Regions from separate parts of the Neobacillus sp. 204 genome, predicted to be linked through region 1. Evidence: predicted binding sites of a transcription regulator. Region 1 holds the regulator's gene; each other region holds the start of a gene.

Region 1 (2,208 bases):
CTAAGCAGGTTAGGAGGATGAGAGTTTTAATTCGACAAAAAACCTTGGATTTAGTTCAAAGTTTCACACACATAGAAGGAAAAATAGTGTATGATTTGATGGGAGGATTTTTTTATATGGCAGAATTTACTCATTTTAATGAAGAAGGCCGAGCAAAAATGGTCGATGTCAGTGATAAGCCTGAAACGGCACGTACGGCAATTGCTCATTCCAGCATTACCATTAGTAAAGAAATTTATGATAAAATTACCAATAACGAGATGAAAAAAGGCGATGTCTTAGCAGTGGCTCAGGTAGCTGCAGTCATGGCAGCAAAAAAGACTTGGGATTTGATTCCGATGTGTCATCCGATTCCATTAACAGGGGTTAATATTTCTTTTTCCTGGGAACAGGACACGCAAGAGAACTATCGTTTAAATATAGCAGCAGCCGTTAAAACCAAGGGGAATACAGGGGTAGAAATGGAAGCGTTAACAGCCGCTTCAGCGTGTGCTTTAACGGTTTATGATATGTGTAAAGCCGTTGATAAAGGTATGGTGATTGGACCGACGTATCTTGTCGAAAAAACGGGCGGTAAAAATGGTGATTTTAAGAGAACTGAAAAAGTTAAATGATATTTAACTAAATTATCCAAGGGGTGTGGGAGATTATGAGTAATGAAACAATGAAAATACCACAGGCGACAGCAAAACGGCTGCCCCTCTATTACCGATTTCTAAAAAACCTGCATACATCCGGTAAACAAAGGGTCTCTTCAGCCGAACTAAGTGAAGCAGTAAAGGTAGACTCCGCCACAATTCGCCGCGATTTTTCTTATTTCGGTGCATTGGGGAAAAAGGGTTATGGGTACAATGTTAATTATTTGATATCCTTCTTCCGTAAAACTTTGGACCAGGATGAGTTAACAAAGGTTGCCTTAATAGGGGTTGGAAATCTAGGCACGGCGTTCTTAAATTATAATTTTTTAAAAAATAATAACACAAAAATAGAATGTGCCTTTGATGTTGATCCAGAAAAAATGGGAACCAAGATTCGCGAGGTCCCAGTTTATCATATGGATGAATTAGAGAAGGTTTTAACTGAGGGGGGTATATCCGTTGCCATTTTAACGGTTCCGGCCCCTGTAGCACAGATGATTACCGACCGACTTGTAAGTGCAAATGTAAAGGGGATATTAAACTTTACTCCAGCACGATTAAATGTCCCTCCACTGATTAGGGTGCATCATATTGACCTGGCAGTGGAGCTGCAATCGCTTGTCTATTTTTTAAAGCATTATCCGACGGTGGAAGTAGAGGAAGAAGAAGAAGAATAACTAGTTAAGAGGCTTTTCACAGAATTTGTGGAAAGCCTTTTGTATTTTTAAACCCTGCTTTTTTTAATTACATAATCTATCAAAATACGGACGTATGGACTAAGATTTAGGTAGATTAATGCAAACGGTTACTAAACCGGAAAGTGGGGAAATCCAATGTCAAGTTTACGAGTTGAAGCGTTAAAAATGCACAAGAAGCATCAAGGAAAAGTCGGGATTTATTCAAAGGTTAAGGTACATAATGCAAAGGATTTAAGCTTAGCATATTCACCTGGTGTGGCAGAGCCTTGTATGGATATTTATGAAGACGAAAGCAAAGTCTATGATTACACTTCAAAGGGCAATCTTGTTGCGGTCGTTTCAAATGGAACTGCAGTCCTTGGGCTGGGAAATATTGGACCAAAAGCAGCGATGCCTGTTATGGAAGGAAAGGCCGTGTTATTCAAATCCTTCGCAGATGTTGACGCATTTCCTATTTGCTTAGCCACCACTGACACAGACCAAATTGTAGAAACCGTTAAGTTACTAGAACCAACATTTGGAGGCGTGAACCTAGAGGATATTGCGGCTCCACAATGCTTTGAAATTGAAGACCGCCTCCGCAAAGCCTGTGAGATTCCAGTTTTTCATGATGACCAGCATGGAACTGCGATTGTAACAGTGGCTGGTTTAATTAATGCATTAAAATTGGCGGAAAAGAAAATTGAAGAAATTCGTGTCGTAGTTAATGGAGCAGGTTCGGCTGGAGTAGCAATTGTTAAGCTCTTGTTACATATGGGTGTTAAGGATGTTATTTTATGTGATACAAAAGGAATTATTTATGAAGGCCGGCAGTCCGGAATGAATCGATTCAAGGATGAAATGGCGCGAATGACTAATCGCAATCAAAAGCA
Region 2 (2,208 bases), on a different contig from region 1:
GTGCTTCTTTAAATGTATCGTAGGCCTTATGAAAGGACTGGCTAATTTGATTGGTTAACTTCAGAATTGTATTTTTATGGATGGATAAGACACGAGCATTCCAGGCCTCCCCGAGGTTAATATACTCGTCAACTGCACCTGGTGCTTTGGGTTCAATTACATGAGGAGCAGTTCCATCGACAATTCCCACCTTTAATGCGGGGATCAGCACGCCGTCGATGGAATTGTTATCGGAAGAACAATGTAAGAATTCAATATCATAGCCCTTATCGAGCCACTCATTGCCAATCTTTTTCATTAGTGAGGATTTACCTGTTCCAGGTCCACCTTTTAAAATAAATAACCGGTCGAGACCTTGAAGATTAGAATCATATAAACTATGAAAACCTCTAGCTGTATTACCGCCAGCAAAGTAATTTTTAAGTTTTCCTGCCACTCATCAACACTCCCTTTACCTATCTAGCTCCAGCGCCTTATTTTTAGTGACAATCGCATTGAAAAAATTCAAATTTCACCCTATCTTATGCGATTGTCACCCATAGGTGAGTGCCTAGGAAAAAAATCTTACTTTGTGACTGGGACAATGTCAGCTTTTGTAACCTCTGTCAATCGAACAGGGTCTAACACCATTTGAATCCCAATCTTCCCGCCGCTGACAATAATGGTATCCAGCAGCTTCGCCTGTTCATCAATAAACGTCTTATATTCCTTTTTCATGCCAATTGGCGAGCAGCCGCCGCGGATATACCCGGTCCATTTCTGAATATCCTTCACTGGAAGCATTTCAATGTTCTTTTCACCAGCTGCTTTCGCTGCCTTTTTCAAATCCAATTCCTCAAGCACCGGAATGACAAAGACATATACATTCTTACTCGCACCTTGTGCAACAAGCGTCTTATAAACTTCCTTAGGATCCTTGCCGATTTTCTCAGCCACTGAAACACCGTCGATTTTCCCATCTTTATTATCGTATGTAAGCATGTCATAACGAATCTTTTTGGCATCTAGAATCCGCATGGCATTGGTTTTACTCTGTGCCATCTTTCAATCCCTCCTGATTTTGAAGATTTTCACCCTAGTTTCAGCATACTAAATATGCAAAAATTACACAAAATTACCCAAAATCTGTCACCCGTTTGTCACTCTATCAAACAACTATTATAGTACACTAAAAATAACAATTGTTACTTACTAAGATTTCCAAAAAAGATAATAACTTCATTTTTACTATGTAAAAACAGTTTATGTGAAATATATTACAAGTTTTATACAACCATAAATCAAAGAAAGAAGCTGTTCATCCAAACTAATCTACTTGAGGTGGAATAAATGAAATACGATTTAGTCCTTTTGCATGCACCCAGCGTCTATGACTTTCGAAAAAACTCCCTGCTAGCCGGCCCCATCAGTGATGTGGTTCCCTCGTCACCAGTATTTGAAATGTACCCAATCGGCATAACGAGTATTGCAGAATATCTTGAAAGGTACGGCCTTCGTGTTAAAATCATCAATATTGCCAACCGGATGCTGATGAGTGAGAAGTTCGATGTCGAAGCGAAGCTAAGGAGCATCCAAACTAAGGCTTTCGGAATTGACTTGCACTGGCTCCCACATGCTCACGGCAGCATCGAGTTAGCTAAAATAGTTAAAAGGCTTCATCCCGATACCCCAGTAATCTTTGGCGGCCTCTCATCGACCTATTATCATAAAGAACTGATTGAATATCCTTGTATTGACTTTGTGTTCCGCGGTGATTCTACCGAAAAACTGATGCTGCTATTGATGAATAAAATGGAACAAGGGAATACCCACTATGCTGACATCCCCAATTTAACGTGGAAGAAGGGAAGCGACATTGGCTACAATCCGCTTACCTATATACCAAAGGATTTGGATGATCTCGATGTTCCAGGATATCGCTATGCGATACGTTCTGTATTTAAATATCGGAATTTTCTAGACCCGCTGCCATACAACGGATGGCTGCAATATCCGAATACCGCCTTACTTACGGCCAGAGGATGCTCACAAAACTGCTTGATCTGCGGCGGTTCGAAGGATGCCTATGATCAAAACTGTAACCGCAATTCTCTTGCCTTACGGTCGCCAGAAAAACTGGTAGAGGATATAAAATTTATTTCACGCTTTAGCCGGGCACCGATTTTTATTCTCCATGATTTGCGCCAAGGCGGACATGAATATGTAAAA
Region 3 (2,208 bases), on a different contig from region 1:
ACTGGATCATGATGTATGCATGACACAATGTCCCGATAAAATTTGTACAGTATTTTGCCCAGCTGAGGTTTATAAGTGGGAAGGAACACGCATGCAGGTAGGTTATGAAGGCTGCCATGAATGTGGAAGCTGTCGGATCGGGTGCCCTTATCAAAACATAAAATGGGAATATCCAAAGGGTGGACATGGAATTGTCTTTCGTTTAGCGTAAATGAAAATAAAATAGGTGCTGTTTGCTATCTGCAAACGGCACCTATTTTTATGTAAACTTTTGATTATTACTATATGTGGGTTTTTTCACAAATGAGAGTAAAAAGAAGGTGAAGCAGAAGGATATTTTTTAGGAGTTAGCTTATTTTCTCTAGAAGGGTAGCTGAAGACAAATGATCGTTTTTGCTGGCTGTAACAAGCGAAGCGGCAAATGTGTTTGCTTGTTCAATGAATTCCATATTCGGAGAACAATAGTATGGTTTTTTCCAATTGAAGTCGCCCTCACTATCAGCAGGGTAAATACTTACTTTCCAATGATAGTATATTTTTGTTTGTGGGAGTTGTACCCCTTCTACGGCAATCAGCCAATGAGTCAACGGTGAGTTCGGATAGTATGCTTTAGATTCCTGTAGGGCTAGTAAGTCATTGAAACCAATAGGTATTAATGCTTTTTGATAAAAATCGTGATAATTTGGGGTTTTCATATCTTTTCCCTCCCTTGTAGGTTCTATCTCTATTATATGAAACATTCAAACTTTTTTTGTGTGATAAATGTTAAAATTTAAAAAAAAATTAAGAAGATTTCATGAATCAGACAAAAATTAATTCAGTCATTCACAATTTTTTATAAATGTGAGCAATGTCACTACATATACGACTGCTTGATTTTATACTTGAAGCAATGAATGAGATAGAGGTGATTGTTGATGAGTGGCTGTATGAGTACGTTTGGAGGCATGCCCCAAGCTGAACTAAGTAAAGGACTTAAGCAATTAAAAAGTGAGCATCAGCCGTTATTAAGGCAATTAGAGGACCTTTATGACTTAACACAAAAAATTAATCAAGAAAATGATATCGAGGCTAATTTTGCAGCATTGATTACAAAAGTAAAAGAATTTAGGGCGGCGTTAGATCCCCATTCAGAACGAGAAGAGGGGATACTTTTTCCAATGATGGGTGTTTATATCGGAACAACTTCAGGACCAATTGCTGTAATGGAATATGAGCATGATCAAGCAAAAGCAAATATTGGTGAATTTCTGACTATGGTAGGGAGTGGACTCGGGTCAACAGAGGAAAAGAAACAAGCGGCCGAGCTAATTCAAAACGCCTACTTCATCTTAACGGAGCATTTCTCCAAAGAGGAAAATGTTTTATTTCCAATGGCAGAAAGAATGCTTACCGACGAGGAAAAAGAAGAATTATTCCAAAAAATTCAGGAAATATAAAAGGATGGGCTCCCACGCCCATCCTTTTTCAGTGTTGTTTATTCCATTCCCAAACTTTTTTATCTGACGGCAGAAGGAAGGCAATTAAACCTAGTAATGGCAAAACTCCGAGCCATTTCATCATCGATTGTAATCCAACCCAGTCTGCAATATACCCAAGTCCCACAGAACCAATTGCCCCCATTCCAAATGCAAGGCCTACTGTTAACCCAGACATCGTACCAATTTTTCCTGGGACTAATTCCTGCGCGTAAACCACCGTAACGGAGAAACTAGTCATTAAAATAAATCCAGTAATAATAAGGAATATAAATGCCAGTGTTGGCGGTGAATATGGAATAATAATTGAAAATGGGACGGTCGCTAACATTGAAAAGGAAATGATGGTTTTCTTTCCAAAACGGTCTGATAGTGGACCACCAAAAAAAGTCCCGACTGCACCAGAAACTAAAAAAGCGAAGAGGAAAAACTGCGACTGTTTAATCGCTAGACTATATTCCTTAATGGCATAAAAAGTATAAAAATTAGTTATTCCAGATGTATACCAAGTTCGTGCAAAAATTAATAATAGGATCAACACTAAGGTATTTTTTACCTCTTTAGTTAACCCCTTCTTGTTTTCTACACTAGATTTCTTTTTCATTATCCTATCGGGAGAAACTACTAACCTTTTATTATACCAATTAGCGATATAAACTAATAAAATAACCGCAAGTGCGGCAACAACTGTAAACCAGGAAGCACCAATCTGTCCAAGTGGAACCAAAAT
Region 4 (2,208 bases), on a different contig from region 1:
AACTATTTCTTTAGCTACTCGTATATCAAGTGGTTCGTGATAACCCCAATCGGGAATTCCAGGGTAATGCATAAACGCTCCATTGAAATTGACTATCGGTGTATCTAAATTCAATTCACGATAATACATCTCACAGGAACGATAAGGCCTGCCTGTTGCGATCATTACGATATGACCTAGTTCTCTTGCCTTTTTAATGATCTCTTTTGTTTTTAAAGAAATAGTTTTATCATCTTTTAATAAAGTTCCGTCTAAATCTAATGCAATTAAGTGTTTATCTGCCATAATAACTCCTTCTAATGATAAATTTCATCACTAATTTATGATTGTCACTTTAGGAAAAAATTCATTTACATGTTACACTGCGAATATAAATGTTGCATTCTGCTTAGAACTTTTATTATTTCTATATTCACTATGTTAACAATTTTATATCAAGACTGTAAAAAAATTCACACCAAAAGGTTTAAAAAAACTATATACTTTTTTTAACGAAGTCTCAATCTAGAAAGGAATTCCTAGATATTTGCTATAATAAAATTGGTACAAAGATATTTAAGGAGTGAAACTAAAATGAATGAAGAACTAAAAGAAAATATATTAGGTGCTTTAGAGTTAGTAATTGACCCTGAACTAGGGGTGGATATCGTAAATTTGGGATTAGTATATAATACAGAAATGGATGATGAAGGCAATGCAACGATTACGATGACATTAACTTCAATGGGCTGTCCGCTTGCTGGCACGATTGTGGACCAAGTTAAGCGAGCATTGGCTGATATTCCAGAAATCAAAGAGGTAGATGTTAATATTGTTTTCAATCCTCCTTGGAATAAAGATATGATGTCACGCTATGCGAAAATTGCTTTAGGAATTCGCTAAAATTAAATAAAAGTTCTTAGGTTCCGAACAATGTACGAAGATATTAACAAAAACAGCAGAATTTCTGCTGTTTTTTTTTATACTTCACTTTTCAGACATATCTTTTGTCAGGAATGTGAGATAGTTCACTTTTTTCGAATATAAACACCTTTATAATACAGGTTAATAAGGCTGTTTGATTGAAAGAGCCGTTATTAGGAGGCGTTTCCATATGGCTTTTAGCCGAGATTTTAATAAAGACCCATTTATTGTTATTTGGGAACTGACAAGAGCTTGCCAATTAAAATGCCTGCACTGCCGTGCGGATGCACAGTATAGAAGGGACCCACGAGAACTATCGTTTGAAGAAGGAAAAAATTTAATTGATCAAATATATGAAATGAACAATCCGATGCTTGTTTTCACCGGCGGGGATCCGTTGATGAGAGAAGATGTGTTTGAAATTGCAAAATATGCTGTTGAAAAAGGTGTTCGAGTATCAATGACGCCAAGCGCGACACCTAATGTTACAAAAGAGGCAATTGAAAAAGCAAAAGAAGTAGGTCTATCTCGGTGGGCATTTAGTATTGATGGTCCTAAAGCGGAAATTCATGATCATTTTAGGGGAACAGCGGGCTCATTTGACCTGACGATGGAAAAAATAAAATATTTACATGAAGTTGGATTACCTATTCAGATAAATACGGTGATTTCTCGTTACAATATTGACTATCTTGATGAGATGGCAAAAATGGTTGAGAGTTTAGGATGTGTGTTATGGAGTGTCTTTTTCCTAGTTCCAACTGGAAGAGGTCAAGAATCAGATATGATATCTCCCGTACAACATGAAAAAGTATTCAGATGGTTGTATGATTTAAGCAAACGTGTTTCATTTGATATCAAAACAACAGAAGCAATGCATTACCGACGTGTTGTGATTCAACAAAAAATGCGTGAAGCCAAGGAAACAACGGATGAAATTGAGTATTTAAGTGCATTAACAGAAAAAGGGCTAACAGGCTCCATTGACGGGCTGGGACGTGCCCCTAAAGGTGTTAATGATGGGAACGGTTTTGTGTTCATCTCCCATATTGGGGATGTATATCCAAGTGGACTATTACCAGTGAAAGCAGGGAATATCCGTGAAACGCCGTTAGCAGAAATTTACCGCGAATCACCCATATTCAAATCACTGAGGAACCCAGATCTCTTTAAAGGAAAATGTGGTGTCTGTGAATTCCGCTATGTATGCGGAGGATCAAGGTCAAGAGCTTATGCAATGACAGGAGATTATCTAGAAAGCGAGCCATTCTGCGTGTATATTCCCAAAGCATTAAGAGAGAAGCA

Evidence for each region. Region 1 encodes Rex, which represses fermentation and respiration genes when NADH is low (regulators of the CRP and FNR family bind a similar motif). Its sites were predicted from a motif close to TTGTGAAATATTTCACAA; they were not measured.
Region 2: ACJ004_RS18405 (TIGR04190 family B12-binding domain/radical SAM domain protein) is a predicted target of Rex. The motif match lies at 1,245-1,262, and genes of this name have one in related genera.
Region 3: ACJ004_RS01635 (hemerythrin domain-containing protein) is a predicted target of Rex. The motif match lies at 842-859, and genes of this name have one in related genera.
Region 4: ACJ004_RS00775 (TIGR04053 family radical SAM/SPASM domain-containing protein) is a predicted target of Rex. The motif match lies at 996-1,013, and genes of this name have one in related genera.

The regions. Positions count from the first base shown of each region.
Region 1 covers NZ_JBJORY010000024.1:5,422-7,629, forward strand. Annotated here, with positions in the region: gene moaC (cyclic pyranopterin monophosphate synthase MoaC) at 117-614, shown strand; gene ACJ004_RS28275 (redox-sensing transcriptional repressor Rex) at 650-1,315, shown strand; gene ystJ (NADP-dependent malic enzyme) at 1,472-2,208, shown strand, end outside.
Region 2 covers NZ_JBJORY010000008.1:294,426-296,633, forward strand. Annotated here, with positions in the region: gene ACJ004_RS18395 (PRK06851 family protein) at 1-436, opposite strand, end outside; gene ybaK (Cys-tRNA(Pro) deacylase) at 565-1,041, opposite strand; gene ACJ004_RS18405 (TIGR04190 family B12-binding domain/radical SAM domain protein) at 1,330-2,208, shown strand, end outside.
Region 3 covers NZ_JBJORY010000001.1:317,335-319,542, forward strand. Annotated here, with positions in the region: gene ACJ004_RS01625 (ferredoxin family protein) at 1-211, shown strand, start outside; gene ACJ004_RS01630 (hypothetical protein) at 348-695, opposite strand; gene ACJ004_RS01635 (hemerythrin domain-containing protein) at 918-1,439, shown strand; gene ACJ004_RS01640 (MFS transporter) at 1,468-2,208, opposite strand, start outside.
Region 4 covers NZ_JBJORY010000001.1:151,549-153,756, forward strand. Annotated here, with positions in the region: gene ACJ004_RS00765 (Cof-type HAD-IIB family hydrolase) at 1-285, opposite strand, end outside; gene ACJ004_RS00770 (metal-sulfur cluster assembly factor) at 574-882, shown strand; gene ACJ004_RS00775 (TIGR04053 family radical SAM/SPASM domain-containing protein) at 1,094-2,208, shown strand, end outside.